Regions from separate parts of the Nostocoides veronense genome, predicted to be linked through region 2. Evidence: predicted binding sites of a transcription regulator. Region 2 holds the regulator's gene; the other holds the start of a gene.
What was found. The regulator LexA, encoded in region 2, represses DNA repair genes until DNA is damaged. The targets are predictions, from matches to a motif close to TCGAACANNTGTTCGA.

Region 1: a site for LexA is predicted at 2,539-2,554, ahead of ruvC (crossover junction endodeoxyribonuclease RuvC). Genes of this name have one in related genera too.

What each region holds. Positions count from the first base shown of each region.
Region 1 covers NZ_BAAAPO010000003.1:35,953-41,780, forward strand. Annotated here, with positions in the region: gene pdxS (pyridoxal 5'-phosphate synthase lyase subunit PdxS) at 1-316, shown strand, start outside; gene ABD225_RS00840 (GNAT family N-acetyltransferase) at 399-896, opposite strand; gene pdxT (pyridoxal 5'-phosphate synthase glutaminase subunit PdxT) at 950-1,552, shown strand; gene ABD225_RS00850 (YebC/PmpR family DNA-binding transcriptional regulator) at 1,598-2,356, shown strand; gene ruvC (crossover junction endodeoxyribonuclease RuvC) at 2,583-3,101, shown strand; gene ruvA (Holliday junction branch migration protein RuvA) at 3,098-3,703, shown strand; gene ruvB (Holliday junction branch migration DNA helicase RuvB) at 3,700-4,815, shown strand; gene yajC (preprotein translocase subunit YajC) at 4,963-5,295, shown strand; gene secD (protein translocase subunit SecD) at 5,334-5,828, shown strand, end outside.
Region 2 covers NZ_BAAAPO010000008.1:3,541-9,368, forward strand. Annotated here, with positions in the region: gene nrdR (transcriptional regulator NrdR) at 1-442, opposite strand, end outside; gene ABD225_RS02515 (LysM peptidoglycan-binding domain-containing protein) at 650-928, opposite strand; gene lexA (transcriptional repressor LexA) at 1,309-2,037, shown strand; gene ABD225_RS02525 (NAD-dependent protein deacetylase) at 2,089-2,961, opposite strand; gene ABD225_RS02530 (LysR family transcriptional regulator) at 3,028-4,011, shown strand; gene ABD225_RS02535 (ComEC/Rec2 family competence protein) at 4,002-5,828, opposite strand, start outside.

The DNA.
Region 1 (5,828 bases), on a different contig from region 2:
GGCGCCCTATGAGCTGGTGCGTGAGGTCGCGCAGGCGGGCAAGCTGCCGGTCGTGCTCTTCACGGCGGGGGGCATCGCTACTCCCGCGGATGCCGCGATGATGATGCAACTGGGCGCCGAGGGCGTCTTCGTCGGCTCGGGCATCTTCAAGTCCGGGAATCCCGCTCAGCGGGCGGAGGCGATCGTCAAGGCGACGACCTTCTTTGACGACCCCGATGTGATCGCCAAGGTCTCCCGTGGGCTCGGCGAGGCGATGGTCGGCATCAATGTCGAGGAGATCGCGCAGCCGCATCGGCTGGCCGAGCGCGGCTGGTAATTCTCGTCGGCGCGCTGGAGGGGGCGTTGAAGATGAGGCTGCCGGCGCCGCCGAATTCGTCCGGCTGCTACACCAGTCCGGGTCAGCCTGATGCCGTCCTGCCCGCCAGGCGCGGTCCCGGCGAGCTGCCGGACCACACCATGAGCACATCCGGTGCGCCTTCATCGTTGTCACCATCGGTCCAGGCGACCTGCGTGAAGCCATGCCGTTCATAGAACCGGATGGCCGAGACATTGGCCTGGAAGGCCCACAGCTGCAGTCCGCCGGGCAGGGTGTCCTTGGCCAGTTCCAGCAGGCACGACCCCAGACCGGAACCGGTGTGCTCGCGACGCAGATACAGGTGGTCGAGGTGGTCGGGCTCGCTGAGGACGAGAAAGCCGATCAGGTCACCGCCCACCTGGGCGACCCAGGTCGTCGCCGTCTCGATCTGGCCGCGCAGGAAAGGCTCGACGGTGTCGCGGGGGTGGACGATCATCGGGATCTGGGGCACGCACTCCTGCCGGATCTGCCAGAAGAGTTCCGCCAGGGCTGGGGCGTCGTCGGTCGTGGCCGGTCGCACGATGGGGTCCACGTGCGTCATGATCCCAGCGTTCGCCGCAGATGCTGCCAAGACGGCGAAAGACGAGGAGCGATATGACCACGCCGACGATCGGGGTGCTCGCCGTGCAGGGCGATGTGCGCGAACACCTCGTCGCGCTGGAGGCGGCCGGGGCGACTGGCGTCCGGGTTCGGCGGCCCGAAGAGATTGAGGGGATTGACGGGCTCGTTATCCCCGGGGGCGAGTCGACGGTGATGGACAAACTCGTCCGCACCTTCGGGCTGCACGAGCCGCTGCGGGCGCGCCTCACCGGTGGGCTCCCGGCATACGGCTCCTGCGCGGGGATGATCATGCTTGCGGACCGAATCGCCGACGGTCGCGATGACCAGCAGACGCTTGGTGGTCTGGATATCACGGTGCGCCGCAATGCTTTTGGGCGCCAGGTCGACTCCTTCGAGGCGGATCTGCATATCCGCGAGCTCGGCCCCGAGCCGATGCGCGCAGTCTTTATCCGGGCTCCGTGGGTGGAGGAGACGGGTGCCGCGGTCCGGGTTCTCGCGCGGGTCGAGTCGGGCCCGGCGGCCGGCCGCGTCGTCGCGGTGCGACAGGGCAACCTGCTCGCCACCTCCTTCCACCCCGAGGTGACCGGCGACCATCGCGTGCACAGCTATTTCGTCGCGATGGTGCGCTCCGCGTAGGATCATTCGCCAGCCCCGAACACCGCCGACGAATGAGGACCACGCATGTCCGGCCACTCCAAATGGGCCACCACCAAGCACCAGAAGGCCGCCAAGGATGCCAAGCGCGGCAAGCTCTTCGCCAAGCTGATCAAGAACATCGAGGTCGCGGCGAAGCAGGGTGGCGGCGACCCCGAAGGCAATCCCACGCTGTGGGATGCGATCTATAAGGCCAAGAAGTCATCGGTCCCCAACGACAATATCGACCGCGCGGTCAAGCGCGGCTCCGGCGCCGAAGCCGGCGGTTCCGACTGGCAGACGATCATGTATGAGGGGTACGCCCCCGGTGGTGTCGCCCTCCTCATCGAGTGCCTGACCGACAACCGCAACCGCGCGGCGGCCGAGGTGCGCACGGCGCTGACCCGCAATGGCGGCAACCTGGCCGACCCCGGCTCGGTCGCCTATATCTTCAACCGTAAGGGCGTTGTCATTGTCCCCAAGGGCGCGAAGTCCGAGGACGACATCCTCGAGGTCGTGCTCGATGCCGGTGCCGAAGAAGTCAATGACAATGGCGACACCTGGGAGATCGTCTCCGAGGCCACCGATGTCATTGCCGTCCGCAGCGCCTTGCAGGAGGCCGGCATCGACTACGACTCCGCTGAGGCGTCCTTCGTGCCCAACCTCCAGGTCCCGCTCGACCTCGATGGCGCCAAAAAGATGATCCGCGTCGTCGAAGCGCTCGAAGACTCCGACGACGTCCAGAACGTCTTCGCCAATGGCGATATCCCCGACGACGTCCTCGCCGAGCTCGAAGAAGAAGACTGACCCCGGGGGCGTTTGTAACGTGTGCTAGCACCAGATAGGTGACTGTCCAAAGGTTGCAACCTGTGCACAGTCACCTAAGTAGTGCTAGCACTACTTAGGTGACGGGCGACCGAGTCCCTGCGGCCGCCGTTCGGCCCGCGTGGCGTGTCGGCCGTTGCCGTCGAGGCTGGGTAGCCTGTCTCCCGAACATCTGTTCGCACGAGTCAGCGACGGGAAGGAGGTCGGTATGCGCGTCCTCGGCGTCGACCCCGGGCTGACCCGCTGCGGTCTAGGAGTGGTCGACGGCCAACCCGGTCGGGCCAGCATGGTCGCCGTCGGCGTCGTGCGGACCCCGAGCGATGGGGACCCGGGGGAGCGGCTGGTCTATCTCGAGCAGGAATTGCTTGCCTGGATCGAGCGCTTCGAGCCCGAGGTCATCGCCATCGAGCGCGTTTTCGCCGATGTCAATGTCGCGTCCGTCATGACCACGGCGCACGCGACCGCGATTGCGCTGCTGCTGGCTGCTAAGAAGGGCATTCCGGTCGCCTTCCACACCCCCACCGAGGTCAAGGCCGCCGTCACCGGCGATGGCCGCGCCGGCAAAGCGCAGGTTACGGCCATGGTCACCCGCATCCTCAAACTCACCGAACGTCCTCGGCCGGCCGATGCGGCAGACGCCCTAGCCCTCGCCATTTGCCATACCTGGCGAGGCAGCACCCAGGCGCGCTATACCGCCGCAGCCGCCACTCACGGAGGTCGCCGATGATCGCCAGCCTTACCGGGAGCATCGAGTATGTCGGCCTCGACCGCCTAATCCTGCGCGTCGGCGGGGTCGGTCTGCTCGTCCACACCACGCCCGCCACGGCCGCCGCCGCCCGTGCCGGAACCGAGGCCGCGCTCGCCACCAGCCTTGTGGTCCGCGAGGACAGCCTGACGATCTTCGGCTTCGACACGCCCGCTGAGCGCGAAATGTTCGAGACCCTGCAATCGGTCTCCGGCGTCGGCCCGCGGTTGGCCCTGGCGATGCTGGCCGTCATGGGTCCCGAAGAACTGCGCACGGCTCTCGCCTCCGGCGACACCCGCTCGCTGACCAAGATCCCCGGCATCGGCGCCAAATCCGCGGAGCGCCTCGTCCTGGAGCTGCGCGACAAGGTCGGACGGCTCCCCGGGGCCACCGCGCCCGCTGCCACCTCGCCGCGCCCCGCGGCTGGCGACTGGCGTGAGCCCGTCACCGAGGCCCTCGTCGGTCTGGGCTGGAACGCCAAGCAGGCCGAGGGCGCTGTGGACAAGGTCGCCGCTGCCGAGCCGCCCGCGGAGGGCGAGATCGCGGCATACCTGCGCCTGGCCCTGCGAGAATTGCGCCGATGAGCAAGGGGTATGCCAGCGAAGTGCGCGAAGGGGACAGCGGGGACTTCGAGTCCAGCCGGGTCCTCGACGCAAGGGGCGAGGCCGACGAACAGCAGGTCGAGGCGGCGCTGCGCCCTAAGCGGCTGGCGGACTTCCCCGGCCAGACGCGAGTGCGCGATCAGCTCGACCTCGTCCTGCAGGCGGCCAAGGGGCGCGGCGCCGCGCCCGACCACATCCTGCTCTCGGGTCCACCCGGCCTAGGAAAGACCACTCTGGCCATGATCGTCGCCGCCGAATTGGAGCGCCCCATCCGCGTGACCAGCGGCCCGGCGATCCAGCACGCCGGCGACCTCGCCGCCGTGCTCTCCTCCCTCGACGAGGGCGAGGTGCTTTTCCTCGACGAGATCCACCGGATGGCGCGAGCCGCCGAGGAAATGCTCTATCTCGCGATGGAGGACTTCCGAGTCGATGTCATCGTCGGCAAGGGGGCCGGCGCCACCGCCATACCCCTGGAGTTGCCGCCGTTCACGGTCGTCGGCGCGACCACGCGATCCGGGTTGCTGCCCGCGCCCTTGCGCGACCGCTTCGGCTTCACCGGTCACCTCGACTTCTATGCCCCCGAGGACCTCGCGCTGATCCTCGCCCGCTCGGCCGGACTGCTGAAGGTCGACGCGGACGCCGCCGCGATTGAGGTCATCGCCGGCCGCTCCCGCGGCACCCCACGCATCGCCAACCGCCTCCTGCGGCGAGTGCGCGACTGGGCCCAGGTGCACGGCTCGGGGCGGGTCGATGTGGCCGCCACGCAGGCAGCGCTGGAACTCTTCGATGTCGACGAACTCGGACTAGACCGGCTGGACCGAGCCGTCCTCGATGCCCTGTGCCGGCGGTATGCCGGGGGGCCAGTCGGCATCGCCACCCTCGCCGTCGCGGTGGGGGAGGAGAGCGACACCGTCGAGACGGTCGCCGAGCCTTATCTGGTGCGTCAAGGCTTCATCATCCGCACCCCCCGCGGCCGGGCCGCGAGCCCGCTCGCGTGGTCGCACCTGGGGCTGACGGCGCCCGCGGGGACGGGCATACCGCCAGCACAACAGACCCTTCCCCTGGACGATTCTGGCCCCGGTCGATTTGCGTAGTGCGAGCCCATGTCGCGCTGGCTGGAAGCGGCGGAGGAACGCGCCGAGCAGGGCGGACGTTTGGGCATGCGGCGAGGGCGAGTCGTAGACTCCCCCGTGGCCCCCGCTCGGGCCCGCTCATCTTGCACGCCCACATAAGGACTCTCCATGCACTCGGGCCTGGCTACCGCCACCGCGTCCAATGGCATACCGATGGCCAATCTGCTGCTCTTGCTGCTGCCATTGCTCTTGCTCTTTTGGATGGTGACCAATCAGCGGCGCCGGATGCGCACCGTGCAGACCATGCAGCAAGCCTTGCAGGTTGGCGATGAGGTCGTGATGACCTCGGGCCTGTTCGGGCGGATCGCCGCTTTCGAGGGCGAGAAGGTCGTGTTGCAGGTCGCCCCCGGAGTGCAGTTGCGCTTTGATCGGCGCGCGATCGGCGCCAAGGCCCCGGACGCGCCGGACGCGGTCAGCCCGGCCGACGGGGTGGAGAACTGATGGCGCGCACGTCTCGACCCGATGTTGAGAAGCGGACCTTGATCGGGTTCATCCTGCTCATCGTCGCGCTGGGCGCGGTGCTCGGCGGCGCCCACTGGCGCAGTGATGCGCAATTCGCGCCGAAGCTGGGTCTGGACCTGCAGGGTGGCACGCAACTGATCCTCAAGCCGCGGCTCGTGGGGGACCAGACGGTCTCGAGCGAGCAGGTGGCGCAGGCCCGCGACATCATCGCCGAGCGCGTGGACTCGCAGGGTGTGTCGGGGTCCGAGGTCACCACGCAGGGCGCGGACAATATCGTCGTCTCGATCCCGGAGAACCCAACGCGCCAGCAGGAGGAGAACCTCCGGCGCTCGTCGGCCCTGCAGTTCCGTCCCGTGCTCGTGGCGGAGCCCACGACGCCCGTGCCGACCCCGACCGCGGGCACGCCGTCCTCGTCCAGCACCAGCGACGGCTCGACGGGCTCCTCCAGCACCAGCGACGGCTCGACGGGCTCCTCCAGCACCTCGGGCAGTTCCAGTGCGTCGACATCGTCG
Region 2 (5,828 bases):
GTTCGGCCCGCAGCAGCGTGATCGCCGCCTCGAAGTCCTCCAAGGAGTCAAAAGCCTGGTAGACGCTCGCGAAGCGAAGGTAGGCGACCTCGTCGAGGTCGCGCAGCGGCCCGAGGATGGCCATCCCCACGTCGTGGGCATCGACCTCGGCATTGCCGGCGGAGCGCACGCTCTCTTCGACCCGTTGGGCCAGCAGCGCCAGGTCGTCTTCGGAGACCGGGCGGCCTTGGCAGGCCTTCCGGACGCCGGCGAGGACCTTGGCTCGGCTGAACGGTTCGGAGACGCCGGAACGCTTGACGACTGTCAGCCCGGCCGTCTCGATCGTGGTGAACCGGCGATTGCAGTCCGGGCACTGGCGGCGCCGACGGATCTGCGCCCCGTCGTCACTGGTGCGCGAATCCACCACGCGCGAGTCGGTGTGGCGGCAGAAAGGACAGTGCACGACCACTCCGATCTACGCGACTTTGGGGATGACACCGGGGACAAGATGGGGACAACCTGTGGGTAACAACGCTGCGGATGTGCACTAGATGTGGACGAACTACATGCGTGTAACCACTAGATGTAGGACTCTACGGAGAAAGTAGCCACTACGTCAACCCTTTGGGTCCACCGGCGTGGCGGCGTCCCACCAGCCATCAACGAGGTCTCAGCGCGCCGGAATGACGAGCCGCTGACCAGCAAGAAGGCGGTCGCTGGAGAGCCCATTGGCCACCTGGATCGCCGAGATGGCGTTGACGATCCCGCGCTCGGGCAGATAGGCCTGTGCCAGGCCGGAGAGGGTCTGCCCGGACTGGACGACGACGACCCGCTCCCCGCTTCCCGCGGGGGCCGCCGCACCGGGCCCCGCGGCATACGCAAGGGCCAGGCCCGCACAGAGCGCGACCGCAGCAAAGAGGGTGATCGACAGTCGACCGAGGCGGGTCAAGCGGAAACCAGTAGCCTCTGGACGCATCGGCCGTGACGGGGCCACCCGCGCTGGCGCAGCGGTCGGCACCAGGCGAAGGTGGCCACGGGAGCGCCCACCACGAGTTCCCACGAGGCGCCCTGCCTCGACACCATCCCAAGCGATTGCTGCGCTCATATCCCTATCTCCCTTCGGCGTGTCTATCGAATGTTCGTTCGATAGAACGGTTGTACGATGTCTAGCACGATCCGAGCCCGAGGAGCAAGACACGCTCGTACAGATGTTTGATCTGAACGCGTCGACCCCCTAGGCTCAAGGTCATGGCAGAAAGCCTGACAGGGGGCACTGACAGCCCCTCTGAGCAGGGAAAATGCGATCTACGAAAGGGACGGAAGGCAGCGATGAGCACAGAGGATGGCAGCGGCCAGGTCCATTCACTGCCCGAACGCGACGGCGGCGAGGCCCTGACGGTGCGGCAGCGACGCGTCCTTGAGGTGATCCGCAACAGCATCGACCGGCGCGGCTACCCCCCGAGCATCCGTGAGATCGGCGAAGCCGTCGGCCTGGTTTCTCCTAGTTCTGTTGCTCATCAGTTGCACGCCCTGGAACGCAAGGGCTACCTCCGGCGCGACCCGCACCGCCCGCGCGCGATTGAGGTCGTCTCGCCGGACGCCCCCAAAGCCCGGGGCTACCGGCCCGGGGACCACGTGGAGGAGCAATTCATCGACGAAACCGGTTCGGGCGACGCTCGGCCCGAGGCGTCATATGTCCCGGTGCTCGGCCGGATTGCGGCCGGCGTGCCGATCACCGCAGAGGAGGTCGTCGAGGACGTCTTCCCGTTGCCGCGGCAGATCGTCGGCGAGGGATCGCTCTTCCTGCTCAAGGTCGTCGGTGACTCGATGATCGACGCCGCGATCTGCGATGGGGACTGGGTCGTCGTGCGGCAGCAGCCCACCGCCGACAATGGCGATATCGTCGCCGCGCTCTTGGACAACGAGGCGACGGTGAAGACGTTCAAGCGCAAGGACGGCAAGGTGTGGCTGATGCCGCACAACACCGCCTTCTCCCCCATTGACGGTGACCACGCGACGATCCTGGGCAAGGTCACTGCCGTCCTGCGGCGCGTCTGATTCAGACACGCGGGCGCACCCCGCGGGGTGCGCCCGCGTGCCGTCGGTGCCTTAGGCCAGGGCCGTAACCTCGGACGCCACGGCGTGCAGCAGCGGCGAGATGTCGGCGTCGATCCGCAGGGTGGCGAGGTCATCGCCGCGGGTCGGTCCCTTGGTGACGATAGCGATTGGTTTGCCTTGTGCCGCAGCCCTTTTGACGAAACGCAAGCCGCTCATCACCATCAGCGAAGAACCAATCACGAGCAAGCCGGACGCCGCATCCGTCAACTCGAAGCAGTGCGCGACGCGCTCCGGCGGCACGCTGGCTCCGAAGAAGACGACATCGGGCTTGAGCCGGTCGCCGCGGCATACCAGACAGCGGGGACTGCGGAATCCCTCGATGAGTTCGGGGGCGAGCACGACATCGCCGTCCGGGCGGATCTGCGCCGAGACCCGCGATCCACCGCCGGGATCGCGGTCGATGCCGTCGGCCGCCTGCGGGTTGGCCTCGGCGAGCCAGGCCTGGATCTGCTCGCGCGGATAGCGGGCCGAGCAATCCAGACAGATGACGTCGGCCAGCCGGCCGTGCAGGTCCACGACATCGCGCGCGCCGGCCACCTGATGGAGCAGGTCGACATTCTGGGTGATGACCGTGCCGACCCGGCCGTCGGACTGCAGGGCGGCAACGGCCCGGTGCCCCGGATTGGGGCGAGCGGCGGCGAAACGTAACCACCCGGCATACGACCGGGCCCAATAGCGTTGCCGCGCAGCCGCACTGGAGACGAACTCCTGATGCGACATCGGGGTCACCCGGCGCGTTCCATCCGGGCCGCGGTAGTCCGGGATACCGGAATCAGTGCTGATGCCCGCGCCGGTCAAGACCAGCGGCGGCCCGGAGCCGAGGTATGCCGCGAGTTGCGCGACATGGGTGGGCGACGCGGACACCCCGTCAGTATGCCGTGCCTCACGTCGTCCTCGGGCTGGCCTATAACGCTGCGTTATGGTGGCCCGGTGATCGATGCTGCCGGGCTCCGCGTGATGCGGGCCATCGCCGACGAGGGCAGCTTCACCTCCGCTGCGGCGTCGCTGGGCTATTCGCAGCCCGCGATCTCGCAGATGGTTCGGCGCCTGGAACAGCGGGTTGGCACGCCCTTGGTCGATCGCGTTGGACGCACCGTCCGGCTGACCGAAGCCGGGCACGCCCTCGCCCGGCACGCCGGGACCGTGCTTGCGGCGCTGGACGCCGCCGAGGAGGAGGTAGCGGCGCTCGCGGGTCTGCGGGCCGGACGCGTGCGCCTGTCGGCTTTCCCGTCGGCCTCCGCGACCTTGGTGCCGAAGGCCTTGGCCCTGGTGCGGGATCGCTTTCCCGGGGTGTCAATGACCTTCACGGAGGCCGAGCCGCCCGAGTCGCTCGCGGCGCTGCGCGCCGGCGAGTGTGATCTGGCCGTGGCCTTCACCTATGCCGGCACCGATGTGGCCCGCGGCGAGGAAGATCTCGACATCTTCGTGACTCGGCATCTGCTCGACGACGAAGTGCTTGTCGCGCTGCCCACCGACCATGCGCTGGCCAGCTTGGACGAGCCGGTGCCCCTGCGCGCCCTGGCCGACGCCGCCTGGATCGCCGGCTGCCCGCGGTGCCGCGGGCATCTGCTCGATCTCGCCGGGCGGGCCGGGTTCACACCTGCGGTGAGCTTCGAGACCGAGGACTATGTCGCCGTTCAGGGCTTGGTGGCCGCGGGGTTGGGCGTTGCCCTGATTCCCGACTTGATCGCGCGCACCGCTTTCAATCCGGATGTCGTGATCCGTCCGGTTATCCCCGCGTCGCGGCGCGAGATTGTGGCGGTGACAACCGCCGACCTGCAGCATGTTCCGGCCGTAGCGGCCGCCCTTGAGGCCTTGACCGATGTCGCCGGTTCGCCGGATCTGCTGCCGACCTTCCCCGCCGTCGCCGCCGATCGTGTCGACTCCGAAGCAGTCCTCGACTATCACCTGTGAGTGGTGCGGGTGAGCACGTGCTCGCCCTCGACCCAGACGGCGATATCTCCCGAGAGATCGGTGCGCAGGACGGTGCTTCCCAGATTTGCCTCAAGCTCGAGTAGTCGCGGTGACGGGTGACCGTAATCGTTGTCGGCACCGACGCTGATCAGCGTCAGCGGCGCCGCCGCCATGGCAATGAGCGCCGGGTCGATATTGGCCGAGCCGTGGTGCGCCGCCTTGACGACATCAAAATGCGGGTGTGCTGCAGGGCTTTTCGCCAGCGAGGCTCGCAACGCGGCGCCGGCTTCCTTCTCGATATCGCCCGTGAGCAGGGCGTCGAGATCCCCGCTGTGGGCACTCACCACGATGCTTGCATTGTTCGGGATGGAGCCCGCGATGATCCGCCGAACCGGCGCGAGCACCCGCAGCCGTAGCGGTCCCATCGCGAACTCCTGCCCCAACACTGCTTCCCGGATGGGTATGCCGCGCGCGCCCGCGAGCCGGTGCACAGCGGCAACCCGATCGGCGGGTTCGGCGACCGGCGAGACAACGATGGCTGCGGTAGATCGACCCCGCAACGCCCCAGCGAGACCGTCGACATGGTCGGCGTGGAAGTGGGTCAGCACAACGAGATCGAGCACGCGCACGCCAAGGCGTCGCAGGCAGCGGTCGACCGCGCGCGGCTCAGGTCCGGCATCGACAAGCACCGCATGGCCGGGCGTGGTCGCCAGGACGAGCGCATCCCCTTGGCCGACATCGCAGGCCACCAGTTGCCACGGACCGGGCGGCCACGCCATGGAACCCACCGGGAGGGTCACTCCGAGCACGAGCGTCAAAGCCACCACTGCGGGCCCAGGGTGGGCGTGAGCTTCATACGCGATGCGCCGGCTGCCGAGCAGCCCCGCGATGGTGAGTGCAGCCAATAGCGCTGCGCCCCAGGCTCCTTCGGGCCATCCCACACTGGCCCACGGCACAGCGGCGGCGCGATGCGCGACCTCCGCAATGGCGAGGGCAGGGGCGCCCGGGAGCCACGCCAGCGGCCCGGTGGGCAGCCCGACGCTGGACAGCACCGCCAGCACCAGCCCTGCGATGGTCACGGGTGCGACCAGCGGTGCGGCCAGGATGTTCGCGGGCACCCCGACGACGCTGACTTTGCCTTGGAGGATGACCACGATCGGCGCCGTCGCCAACTGCGCCACCATCGGCACCACCAGAGCAGCAGCGACGACCGGCGAACGGCCGGGAAGCCGTTTCGCTAGGGCGGCGGCCCACGGCGCCGCGAAGAGCACAAGCCCGAGGGTGGCGAGCACCGAGAGCGCGAAGCCCGCATTGCGCGCCAGCCAGGGGTCGACCATCAGCAGCAGGGCGATCGCGGCGGCCAGGGCGGGCGCCCCGGCCGCCCGTGTGGACCGCAAGACGGCGAGGACGCCGATCGATCCCATCACCGCAGCGCGGATGACGCTGGGCTCGGGGCGCGTCACGATGACGAAGGCGATGACCACGGCGAGCAGGCACGCCGGCCGGCCGCGACGCGGCACGCCCACCAGGGCAAGCATTGGCAGCACCGCGACAAGCAGCAAACTCACGTTTGCGCCACTCACGGCTGAAAGATGAGCCAATCCGGCATCACGCATGTCGTCCGTGAGTTCGGGCGGTGAGCGCGAGGTGTCGCCGAAGACCATCGCCGGCACTAGTCCGGCGGCATCCGCAGGCAAGTCGGCGACTGCGTGCCCGAGCCGCTCCCGAACGTATGCGGACCACCCAACCACGCGCGGCGGCCCACCTCGCAGGCTCGGCGCCGCGAGCGGTTTCCCGACTGCCAGGATGGGCTCCGC